Regions from separate parts of the Bradyrhizobium sp. SZCCHNS3052 genome, predicted to be linked through region 2. Evidence: predicted binding sites of a transcription regulator. Region 2 holds the regulator's gene; each other region holds the start of a gene.
The links. Region 2 encodes HrcA, which represses chaperone genes, less so after heat shock. Its sites were predicted from a motif close to GTTAGCACTCNCNNNNNGNGAGTGCTAAC; they were not measured.

Region 1 (4,148 bases), on a different contig from region 2:
GGGATCGTGGGAGCGAACTGGACGACGAAGCGCGGCAACGGGACGGGTACGCCTTTACGCAAGCCCGCGGCGAACACCTCTTACGGATTCGTCGCCGGCCCATCCGTCCCAGTGACGCGAGACCGGATGTCAACACACACGCGCGATGGGACCGCCGTCCATCGCACGCAAATGTTTCCATCCATTTCTGTCGGCTTTACGTCGACAGTTCGACGGTTTTGAAGTCGGCCGGCAGGATCACTTCCAGCAGCTCGACGTCGTCGGAATAGTCGAGGATCATGTGCCGGATCTTCGGCGGCTGGGTCCAGCAGCTGCCCTCCTGCATCAGCGTCTCGCCGACGCCTTCGAGGTAGCTCTTCACCCAGCCCTTGAGCACATAGACCATCTGGAAGTCGACCGCATGGGTGTGCAGCTTGGAGACTTCCTGCGGATTGCACGGCGGCAGCATGCGGATGACATGCGCGCGCGCCAAACCGTGCGTCGCGTCGGCGATGCCGAGGTCGCGGTAATGGGCATAGGCGCGCAGGCCGTCGGCCTTGAAGTCCTCCTCGCGGTGATGGCTGATCGCGACCTTCTGTTTGCGGCGGCGCGGCGCCGGCGCTGGTCGCCCCTTGCTCGCCAGCGCCTTGCGCGCCGAGGGCGCAGCCGCCCGGCCCGGCTTGGCGGGCGTCTTCGCCAGCGGCTTGGCGCTAGTTCTCGTAACGGCCTTCGCCGTCGCCTTACTGCTCTTGCCGGTCTTCAGCGCCGCTGACTTGGCGGCGGCGCGTGATGCGGGCTTGGTCGTCCGGCTCTTGGTGGCCATGGTGCTCTCCCTGCGTATCCTCGTCGCGAGGGTAGCACATATGGAGAGTCCCAGCAGCCGCTCCAACAAAGGTCGTCATTCCAGGGCGTGCGAAGCACGAGCCCGGAATCCATTCCTCCGCGCGTTCTGCCGCCCGATGGATTCCGGGCTCGCGCTTCGCGCGCCCCGGAATCTCATGAGGCGGCAGCGGTGGCTGTCAGCCTCAATGCAGCCGGAAGACGCCGTCGACGGCGCGCAGCTCGGCCGGCTTGATCAGCTTGGAATGCGCCACCGTGACCGAATACAGCGGACCCTCGATCTTCTCCTGCCAGAACGCCAGGAAGTCCTGCAGCGCCGGGAATTTCGGAAACAGGTCGTAGTTCTGCCAGACATAGGTCTGCAGCAGCGAGCGATGGTCCGGCATCCGATACAGGATCTGCGCCGTCGTCAGCCCGTAACCCAGCACCTGTTTCCGAAAGTCCTCGGAAACCTCAACCTTCGACACCATGCCAACCTCCGTTTCTGGAGCGCATGTCCGTGTGGCCATCCGGGATGGAGCCACCCGGCAAAGATGCGCTCACTGCCTAGAAATGTGACGCATGTCCTCAACCCATCTCAAGCTTAAATGTTTAACGACATGTTGAAAAATGCTGCATTAGCAGCCACTTAGCCCAGGTGCTAATACGGGGTTTCACGGTCCGTTCCGCTCCCGTTAACGCTATCGGAACGCTTTGGCAGAGCCCGCAGTTGACTGCTAATTTTTCTGCTACAAGCCCTTGCCCGGCTGAATGCTCTCCCCTAAATCCAGCCTGCGTGCTGGCACTCGCCGGCGCCGACTGCCAAATTTCCAGAAACTGACAATCGCCTCAATAGCTTAGGAGGACTGTATGGCTTTCCGTCCGCTTCACGACCGCGTCGTGGTCAAGCGCATCGACGCCGAAGAGAAGACCGCTGGCGGCATCATCATCCCCGACTCGGCCAAGGAAAAGCCCTCGCAGGGCGAAGTGATCGCGGTGGGCCCGGGCGCCCGCGATGAGAGCGGCAAGCTGGTCCCGCTCGACGTCCAGGTCGGTGATCGCGTGCTGTTCGGCAAGTGGTCGGGCACCGAGGTCAAGATCGACGGCCACGAGCTGCTGATCATGAAGGAAAGCGACATCATGGGCGTGCTCACCGACACCGCGTCGAAGAAGAAGGCCGCCTAAGCCAACCCGCTCAACGCTCACCCTGAGGAGCGCCTGCGGGCGCCCTGCCCAGGGTGAGACGACCAATTCAACTCAGGGAAACCCAATATGTCAGCAAAAGACGTAAAGTTCGGCGTCGACGCTCGCGACCGCATGCTGCGCGGCGTGGACATCCTCGCCAATGCCGTCAAGGTCACGCTCGGTCCGAAGGGCCGCAACGTCGTCCTCGACAAGTCGTTCGGCGCGCCGCGCATCACCAAGGACGGCGTCACCGTCGCCAAGGAGATCGAGCTCGACGACAAGTTCGAGAACATGGGCGCGCAGATGGTGCGCGAGGTCGCCTCGAAGTCCGCTGATGCGGCCGGCGACGGCACCACCACCGCGACCGTGCTGGCCCAGGCCATCGTGCGTGAAGGCGCCAAGGCGGTTGCCGCCGGCATGAACCCGATGGATCTGAAGCGCGGCATCGACCTCGCGGTCGAGGCGGTCGTTGCCGACCTCGTCAAGAACTCCAAGAAGGTCACGTCGAACGACGAGATCGCCCAGGTCGGCACCATCTCCGCCAACGGCGACGCCGAGATCGGCAAGTTCCTCGCCGACGCGATGAAGAAGGTCGGCAACGAGGGTGTCATCACCGTCGAGGAAGCCAAGTCGCTCGAGACCGAGCTCGACGTCGTCGAGGGCATGCAGTTCGACCGCGGCTACATCTCGCCCTACTTCGTCACCAACGCCGACAAGATGCGCGTCGAGATGGATGACGCCTACATCCTGATCAACGAGAAGAAGCTGTCGTCGCTGAACGAGCTGCTGCCGCTGCTCGAGGCCGTGGTGCAGACCGGCAAGCCGCTGGTCATCGTCGCCGAGGACGTCGAGGGCGAGGCGCTGGCTACGCTCGTCGTCAACCGCCTGCGTGGCGGCCTGAAGGTCGCGGCCGTCAAGGCTCCGGGCTTCGGCGATCGCCGCAAGGCCATGCTGCAGGACATCGCGATCCTGACCGGCGGCCAGGCGATCTCGGAAGATCTCGGCATCAAGCTCGAGAACGTCAACCTCTCCATGCTCGGCCGCGCCAAGAAGGTGATGATCGACAAGGAGAACACCACGATCGTCAACGGCGCCGGCAAGAAGGCCGACATCGAGGCGCGCGTTCAGCAGATCAAGGCGCAGATCGAGGAGACCACCTCGGACTACGACCGTGAGAAGCTGCAGGAGCGTCTGGCCAAGCTCGCGGGCGGCGTCGCGGTGATCCGCGTCGGCGGCGCGACCGAGGTCGAGGTCAAGGAGCGCAAGGATCGCGTGGATGACGCGATGCATGCGACCCGCGCGGCTGTCGAGGAAGGCATCCTGCCGGGCGGCGGCGTCGCCCTGCTCCGTGCCTCCGAGCAGCTCAAGGGCCTGCGCACCAAGAACGACGACCAGAAGACCGGCATCGAGATCGTCCGCAAGGCGCTCTCCGCTCCGGCCCGCCAGATCGCGATCAACGCGGGCGAGGACGGCTCGGTCATCGTCGGCAAGATCCTGGAGAAGGACCAGTACGCCTATGGCTTCGACAGCCAGACCGGCGAGTACGGCAACCTGGTCTCCAAGGGCATCATCGACCCGACCAAGGTGGTTCGCGCCGCGATCCAGAACGCCGCCTCCGTGGCCGCGCTGCTGATCACGACCGAAGCCATGGTCGCCGAGCTGCCGAAGAAGAACGCCGGCGGCCCCGCGATGCCTCCGGGCGGCGGCATGGGCGGCATGGACTTCTAAGTCCGACGCTTCGTCGCAGACGACAATTGCAAAACCCCGGCAGCGATGCCGGGGTTTTCGTTTGTGCTGGAATTGTCGCATCGCCAGCCTCGGTTTCGGGCTCATGCCCCCCGATGCATTCAATGCGTAGTTCAGATGAGCGCACGCCGCATCCTGAAGGCGCAGGCGGGAGCGACATCCGGGGTCTCACGAACTACGCAGGTGATCCCGCATGTCGCTTCGCTCATGCGGGCTACGGGCTCCGCGCCGCCCTACTTCACCATCGTCCCGATCCGCTCAAAACGGATCCGGCCCGGCTTGCCTTTCTCGGCGCTGGTGGCCGAGAAGAAGATCATCGCGGCGCGGCCGATGACATTCTCGATCGGCACATAGCCGATGGTGCCAAGCACACGGCTGTCGGTCGAGTTGTCGCGGTTGTCGCCGAGCATGAACAGCCG
Region 2 (4,148 bases):
ATGGCGCCGACCGTCTGCGGCTGCATCAGCGACGGGGTGCCGCCGCCGAGAAAGATCGACGTGACGGTGCGCGGCCCAATGCGGGCGGCCGTGGTCGCGATCTCCTGCGCAAAGGCGCGGGCGAAGCGGTCCTGATCGATGGCGGCATGCCGGACGTGGCTGTTGAAGTCGCAATACGGACATTTCGACAGGCAGAACGGCCAGTGCACATAGACGCCGAACGCTTCGCTGTCAGCGCTGCTCAAGACAGATCTCCGCGAGTTTCACGAAGGCGCGCGCCCGGTGCGACAGGCCGAGCCCGAGCGGCGGCAGGCCATGTTTCTCGATGCTGGTCATCTCGCCGAAGGTCCGGTCGTGGCCCTCGGGCAGGAACATCGGGTCGTAGCCGAAGCCCGCCGTGCCACGCGGCGGCCAGACCAGGGTGCCGTCGACCCGCGCCTCGACCTCCTCGACGTGACCGTCCGGCCACGCCACGCACAGCGCCGAGACGAAATGGGCGCTACGCTTGTCGGCACCAGTCGCGTCCCGCTCCTGCAGGAGGCGCTCGATGCGCGTCATCGCGCCGGCGAAATCCTTGTCCGGTCCTGCCCAGCGCGCCGAATAGATCCCCGGCGCCCCATCGAGCGCATGAACCACGATGCCGGAATCGTCGGCAAAGGCAGGAAGCTGCGCGGCTCTGGCCGCGGCGACCGCCTTGATGCGGGCGTTGGCCTGGAAGGTCTCGCCGGTCTCATCCGGCTCGTCCAGGCCGAGATCGCCGGCCGACACCGCCTCGACGCCATGGGGAGCGAGCAGCTCGCGCATCTCGGCAAGCTTGCCGGGATTGTGGGTCGCAATGATGATGCGACCGGTGAGCTTGCGGTGCGGGCTGCTCACGCGACCGCCATCTTCTGCAGGTCGACCAGCCGCGCGACGCCCTTGCGGGCGAGCGCCATCAGCGCCAGGAATTCGGCCTCGGTGAACGGCGTCTTCTCCGCCGTGCCCTGCACCTCGATGATGCGGCCGTCGCCGGTCATGACGAAATTGGCGTCGGTCTCGGCCTCGGAGTCCTCGGCGTAGTCGAGATCCAGCACCGGCGTGCCGTTGTAGATGCCGCAGGAGATTGCGGCGACGTTGGCGCGCAGCACCTCGGTCTTGATCATGTTGCGCGATTTCATCCACTTGATGCAGTCGGCCAGCGCCACCCAGGCGCCGGTGATCGACGCCGTGCGCGTGCCGCCATCGGCCTGCAGCACGTCGCAATCGACCGTGATCTGGCGCTCGCCGAGCGCTTCCAGGTCGATCGCGGTGCGCAGCGAGCGGCCGATCAGGCGCTGGATCTCGACGGTGCGGCCGGTCTGCTTGCCGGCGGAGGCCTCGCGCCGGGTCCGTTCCAGCGTGGCGCGCGGCAGCATGCCGTATTCGGCGGTGATCCAGCCGCGTCCCTGGCCCTTCAGCCAGGGCGGCAGCCGGTCCTCGAGCGTGGCGGTGACCAGGACATGGGTGTCGCCGAACTTCACCAGGCAGGAGCCCTCGGCGTATTTGACGACGCCGCGTTCCAGGCTCACGGCCCGCAGTTCATCCGGTGCACGGCGGCTCGGCCGCATGATTCTCTCCGTGAAAGCGCGCGAAAGACCGACTTTGACCGGCCTTGTAGGAGCCGGGAACGGCAGCGGCAAGGGTTTATCATGGCTTCGCCCGCGAGCGCCGACCGGCTTGCCACCGAGCCGCCGCATGGACACATTATAGGCAGCTGGGAGGAGTGCATCTGGTGGCCCACCACGATCCGATCAACCTGATGACACCGCCGGCCGGTCTGGCGCATCTGAACGAGCGCTCGCGCGAGATCTTCCGGCAGATCGTCGAAAGCTATCTGGCGACCGGCGAACCGGTCGGCTCGCGCAACATTTCGCGGCTGATCGCGGTTCCGCTGTCGCCGGCCTCGGTGCGCAACGTCATGGCCGATCTCGAGCAGCTCGGCCTGATCTACGCGCCGCACACCTCGGCCGGCCGGTTGCCGACCGAGGCTGGCCTGCGCTTCTTCGTCGACGCCCTGATGCAGGTCGGTGACATGACGGAGGCCGAGCGGCAGTCGATCCAGAGCCAGCTCGCGGCCGTCGGCCAGGCGCAGTCGGTCGAAGCGGCGCTGGACGAAGCGCTGACCCGGCTGTCGGGTCTGACCCGTGCCGCTGCCGTGGTTCTCACCGCCAAATCCAACACCCGCCTGAAGCACATCGAGTTCGTCAGGCTCGAGCCCGAGCGCGCGCTCGTCGTTCTGGTCGGTGAAGACGGACAGGTCGAGAACCGGGTCCTGACCCTGCCGCCGGGCGTGCCGTCGTCGGCGCTGACCGAGGCGTCCAATTTCCTCAATGCCCGCATCAGAGGACGGACGCTGGCGGAAGCGCGGCTCGAGCTCGAGACCGCGCTGGCGCATGACCGTGCTGAGCTCGATCAGTTGACGCAGAAGGTGATCGCCGCCGGAGTCGCGAGCTGGTCCGGAGGGGACAGCGACGAGCGGCAGCTCATCGTGCGCGGCCACGCCAACCTGCTCGAGGACCTGCATGCGCTCGAAGATCTCGAGCGTGTCCGGCGGCTGTTCGACGATCTCGAGACCAAGCGCGGCGTCGTCGATCTGCTCGGACGGGCGGAGAGCGCGGAAGGTGTCCGCATCTTCATCGGCTCGGAGAACAAGCTGTTCTCGCTGTCGGGCTCGTCGACGATCGTGTCGCCCTATTCCGACGCCACGGGGCGCATCGTCGGCGTGCTCGGCGTCATCGGTCCGACCCGGCTCAACTATGCCCGGGTGATTCCGACGGTCGATTATGCCGCGCGTCTGGTCAGCCGGCTGCTGGGTGGCTGACGCGTGACTTGGTTCACCCGCGGACAGCGCCTCCGGGCGCAATGGTCAGGCTGCGCTTGATTTTCGACGCCCAAAGCACGATATCCCGCCCCATATCCCCCAAACCCGTCAGCCGAACTTGCGAGTCTGTCCATGACCGATCCCGACCTGCATAAGAATGATCCGGAAAACCCGGCGCAGGCCAGCGAACCCGTCGTCTCCAAGCCCTACATCATGCCCGATGATCCTGAGGCCGGCTCGGCCGAGGCCCTTGCCAAGGAGGCGGCCGACGCGCGCGACAAGATGCTGCGCACGCTCGCGGAGATGGAGAACCTGCGCAAGCGGACGGCCCGTGAAGTCGCCGATGCGCGCATGTACGGCATCACCGGCTTCGCCCGTGACGTGCTCGATATCGCCGACAATCTGCAGCGCGCGCTCGATGCCGTGCCGGCCGAGACACGCGCCAATGCCGATGCGGGCCTGAAGTCGCTGATCGAGGGCGTCGAGCTCACCGAGCGCTCGCTGCTCAACACGCTGGAGAAGAACGGCGTCAAGAAGTTCGATCCGACGGGACAGAAGTTCGACCCCAACTTCCAGCAGGCGATGTACGAGGTCCCGGATCCGTCGGTGCCGTCCGGTACCGTGGTGCAGGTCGTGCAGGCCGGCTTCATGATCGGCGAGCGCGTGCTGCGCCCCGCGCTGGTCGGCGTGTCCAAGGGTGGCGCGAAGGCGGCGCCGGCGGCGAGCAACGATCAGTCGAACAGCGCCGCCTGACGGCGAGCCTAGGCAGGCGTCCCGCTGCCGTCCTGTCGATCGAATGAACAAGCCACGGGCAACGATGCCCGTGGCTTCTTGTTTGTCGGCGCGACTTTGTAGTCCGTCTCACGGCGAGCGGCCGACGTGATCACGACGTCCGATGCCGGGCTGGTCTCAGCCTCTCGGCTGGATGCCGTCGCGAACGGCGCGGAAGCGCGGGAAGGCTGCCGACCACTGGTCGCGCGGCGCGCTGCCGATGATCCGCAACGTGTTCGGCCCGCCGAAGCGCAGCCACTGCACCACCGTCACCGGCGTATTGTCCTTGCCGCTGGTGGCGTCGATCCGGGTCTCATAGGCCGGCTGGCCATCGATGCGGATCGGCTCGGACATCGTGATGCGCGCTTCGCGGACGCCCGGAATGGTGGTGGCCGCCTGCTGCGCGACGCGCGCGCGGTCGCCTGCCTCCGGGGCGACGCCGGCCACCAGCCCGATCACCACGAAGGGCGCGGCCTCGAAGCCCTTGTCCTCTTCGCCATCGGCCAGGATCAGGGCGCCCGGCCCGAGCGTGCGGATG
Region 3 (4,148 bases), on a different contig from region 2:
CACCACCCATGCGCGAGCGTTCGACATAAGCGGTGCGCACCGGCGCGGACTGCTGCGGCGGCCCGCTGTAAATCACGGTCGGCTGCTGAAATCCCTGGGCCGCAGCCCGATCCAGACCTGAATGGAATGCGCATGCGCCGGCCAGCAGCGCTATGGAGAATGATTTGAACATCGACGTACTCTGTACTGTTTCGTCTGGAGACTGTTCGTCGCGCGAGGCGGCAACGCCGCCGCGTATCGTCAATAAAGAGCAAAACCCGATCGCTTTGGTAAACGCGGGAGGCGCCGGGATTCACCATCGCTGCATACGTCGGCGGTTTTGATCGCTAGCGTTTATTTTGCGTGAAGGCCGGCGGAGCATGGTTAATAGTTGACGCACGATGCACGCCAGCGTTGCCCAACGGCGGTTCCTGGCGTGAACGCGATGTTAAATAGCCTCTGCGTAGAACTGATCCGAGCAAAAGGTCAGGGATACTATCATGGCTGTTCGCAAGCGTTTCCGTATCGAAGAAGCAATCGTCGGCCATATGCCGGAGCCTGAATTCGTGGGCGGCGAGATCGGCCCCAACCACAAGGAAATCATGGACGAGCTGCGCGCGATCCGCTCCCAGATGGCCAATGCGATCCGCAGCGGCGGCAGCAACACGGCGAACGCCGCCATCGAAGAGTCCGCCGCACGCGAGGTCGCCGAAGCGCGCGCGCTGCTCGAGACCTATCGCGCCCAGATCGAGCAGTGCGAAAAGCTCAAGGTCGAGCTCGACCTGATCCACGACGCGATCAACCGCACCAAGGGCGAGATCGCGACCCTCCATGCCAAGAGCTTCAACGGCGAGGAGATGGCCAAGGTCAACGGCGAACTCGGCGCGGTCGTCGGCGGCACCGAGCAGGCGACGCAGCAGATCCTGGAAGCCGCGGAGGCGATCGACCAGGCAGCCAGCGCGCTGTCCAAGGTGGACTCGGCCGACCAGCAGAAGATCCTGAGCGAAGAGATCCAGGAGCGCGTGGTCTCGATCTTCGAGGCCTGCAACTTCCAGGACCTGACCGGCCAGCGCATCAACAAGGTCATGACCACGATGAAGTTCATCGAGCACCACATCGTGGTGATGATGGACATCTGGGGCGGCGTCGACGCCATCAAGGCGCATACGCCGCCGATCGTCGACCACCGCGAGGGCGACGCCCGGCTGCTGAACGGCCCGAAGGCGGAAGGCGACGTCGGCCACGCTTCGCAGGACGACATCGACGCGATGTTCAACTGACCTCGTCGGCCAGTCCCAGCGACCGCTCCAGGCAACGTCACCATACAGGAACGCCGGCGCTATCGCCGGCGTTTTTCGTTCGACTCTCGACCTTTGCGGGATGTTCGCCCGGATCTCAGGCGCGCGGTCCGCAGCGGACGTAGACCATCGTCTGGTAACGGGTCGCCGCATCCTTGTCGACGAAGCGGGTGATCAGCACACGGCCGTCGAAGGAGACGACCTCGCGGTCCTGCTCGCCGCCGGGCGGTCCGGCCGGGCCGATGTAGTTCTTGCCGCTGGCCGATCCCTTCAAGCGCAGTTCCTGGGGAGTCGCCTGGTCGGCCAGGTGCATCACGACACCACCGGACGTGCCTGCCCCGATGACGTAGGGCTGTTTGCACTGCGCCAAAGCCATCTTTTCGGTGCGCGGGCGGTCATTCGGGTTGTTGTAGGCGGCAAGCCCCCATTTGCCCACGAGATCCTCGGCGCGAATCGTGGCCGGCACCTCGGGCTCGACCGGCGCCTCGGTCTGCTGCATGGGGGTCGACGGCGACAGGCTGAAGCCCGTGCACGCTCCCAGAAGCATCGTGAGCGCTGACGCGATCGCGAGATTGGCAACCGGCCGCGCGCACCGTGAACTCGTCATGGCATCCCCTTAGGAACAAGATCATGGCTGCCCCGTCCGGCAACCAAGCGCAAAACGCTCGTCAGAGCAATGACGTCGGATGACGACGCCGCTCCACTAACATGTCTGGCCCGGGACAACATCCCCTAACAGCCTCAAGAACGGCTTAACGGCTGGCCGTTGCTTGACAGGAACAGCCGCAAGCCATATTTCCCCGAGCGGTCTTTAGCACTCGGAGGGCGGGATTGCTAAGGCTGCGAGCCAGTTGGCGCCAAGTGGGCGTTCAATGTGGCCGCATTCAGATTTCCTCCGACAGCAACACTTATCCAAGCACCCCAAAAGGGATCCGTCATGGCCAAATCGAAGTTTCGTCCCCTGCACGACCGCGTCGTGGTTAAGCGCATCGACGCCGAAGAGAAGACCAAGGGCGGCATCATCATTCCCGACAGCGCCAAGGAAAAGCCCTCGCAGGGCGAAGTCGTCGCCGTCGGCCCGGGCGGCCGCGACGAGAGCGGCAAGCTGATCCCGATCGACGTCAAGGTCGGCGACCGCGTGCTGTTCGGCAAGTGGTCCGGCACCGAGGTCAAGCTGGACGGCGAGGAACTCCTGATCATGAAGGAGTCCGACATCATGGGCGTCGTCGCCTGATCCCGACCTGTCGGGGGCGGCGATCAGCCGCCCCGGGCGAAAATGCTCTGCAACCTCGTTCCGGCGACAGACGGGCGATCACGCCCCTCGCCGTCGAGGTCTACTCCAGGAGAATTCTGAAATGGCAGCCAAGGACGTCAAATTCGCCGGCGACGCACGCGACCGCATGCTGCGCGGCGTCGACATTCTCGCCAACGCCGTCAAGGTGACGCTCGGCCCGAAGGGCCGCAATGTCGTCATCGAGAAGAGCTTCGGCGCTCCGCGCATCACCAAGGACGGCGTCACCGTCGCCAAGGAGATCGAGCTGGAGGACAAGTTCGAGAACATGGGCGCGCAGATGCTGCGCGAGGTCGCCTCCAAGACCAACGACACCGCCGGTGACGGCACCACCACCGCGACCGTGCTGGCCCAGGCCATCGTGCGCGAGGGCGCCAAGGCGGTTGCCGCCGGCATGAACCCGATGGACCTCAAGCGCGGCATCGACATCGCGGTGGCCGCCGTGATCAAGGACATCGAGAAGCGCGCCAAGCCGGTCGCCTCGTCCTCCGAGGTCGCCCAGGTCGGCACCATCTCCGCCAACGGCGACGCCGCGATCGGCAAGATGATCGCCCAGGCGATGCAGAAGGTCGGCAACGAGGGCGTCATCACGGTCGAGGAGAACAAGTCGCTCGATACCGAGGTCGACATCGTCGAAGGCATGAAGTTCGACCGGGGCTATCTCTCGCCCTACTTCGTCACCAATGCCGAGAAGATGACCGCCGAGCTGGACGACGTCTACGTGCTCCTGCACGAGAAGAAGCTGTCGGGCCTGCAGGCCATGCTGCCGGTGCTCGAAGCCGTGGTGCAGTCGGGCCGCCCGCTGCTGATCATCGCCGAGGACGTCGAGGGCGAAGCGCTGGCGACGCTGGTCGTCAACCGCCTGCGCGGCGGCCTCAAGGTCGCCGCCGTCAAGGCGCCGGGCTTCGGTGATCGCCGCAAGGCCATGCTCGAGGACATCGCGATCCTGACCGGTGGTCAGCTGATCTCGGAAGATCTCGGCATGAAGCTCGAGAACGTCACGATCAAGATGCTCGGCCGCGCCAAGAAGGTCGTGATCGACAAGGAGAACACCACGATCGTCAACGGCGCCGGCAAGAAGGCCGACATCGAGTCGCGCGTCGGCCAGATCAAGGCGCAGATCGAGGAGACCACCTCGGACTACGACCGTGAGAAGCTGCAGGAGCGTCTGGCCAAGCTCGCCGGCGGCGTCGCGGTGATCCGCGTCGGCGGCGCGACCGAGATCGAGGTCAAGGAGAAGAAGGACCGCGTCGAGGACGCCCTCAACGCGACCCGCGCTGCGGTGCAGGAAGGCATCGTCCCTGGTGGCGGCGTGGCGCTGCTGCGCGCCAAGAAGGCCGTCGGCCGCATCACCAACGCCAATTCGGACGTTCAGGCCGGCATCAACATCGTGCTGAAGGCGCTCGAGGCTCCGATTCGCCAGATCTCCGAGAACGCCGGCGTCGAAGGTTCGATCGTGGTCGGCAAGATCCTGGACGAGAAGTCCGAGACGTTCGGCTTCGACGCGCAGACCGAGGATTATGTCGATATGGTCGCCAAGGGCATCATCGACCCAGCCAAGGTGGTCCGCACCGCGCTGC

Region 1: the regulator HrcA is predicted to act here: its motif matches at 1,597-1,625, upstream of groES (co-chaperone GroES).
Region 3: the regulator HrcA is predicted to act here: its motif matches at 2,088-2,116, upstream of groES (co-chaperone GroES).

What each region holds. Positions count from the first base shown of each region.
Region 1 covers NZ_JAUETB010000001.1:426,777-430,924, reverse strand. The annotation lists gene QX073_RS01940 (cupin) at 197-802, opposite strand; gene QX073_RS01935 (usg protein) at 1,005-1,289, opposite strand; gene groES (co-chaperone GroES) at 1,669-1,983, shown strand; gene groL (chaperonin GroEL) at 2,071-3,711, shown strand; gene lepB (signal peptidase I) at 3,963-4,148, opposite strand, start outside.
Region 2 covers NZ_JAUETB010000004.1:140,214-144,361, forward strand. The annotation lists gene hemW (radical SAM family heme chaperone HemW) at 1-245, opposite strand, end outside; gene rdgB (RdgB/HAM1 family non-canonical purine NTP pyrophosphatase) at 232-876, opposite strand; gene rph (ribonuclease PH) at 873-1,586, opposite strand; gene hrcA (heat-inducible transcriptional repressor HrcA) at 1,751-2,839, shown strand; gene grpE (nucleotide exchange factor GrpE) at 2,972-3,592, shown strand; gene QX073_RS15600 (hypothetical protein) at 3,749-4,148, opposite strand, start outside.
Region 3 covers NZ_JAUETB010000017.1:38,193-42,340, forward strand. The annotation lists gene QX073_RS32000 (L,D-transpeptidase) at 1-172, opposite strand, end outside; gene QX073_RS32005 (protein phosphatase CheZ) at 480-1,259, shown strand; gene QX073_RS32010 (hypothetical protein) at 1,375-1,884, opposite strand; gene groES (co-chaperone GroES) at 2,215-2,511, shown strand; gene groL (chaperonin GroEL) at 2,633-4,148, shown strand, end outside.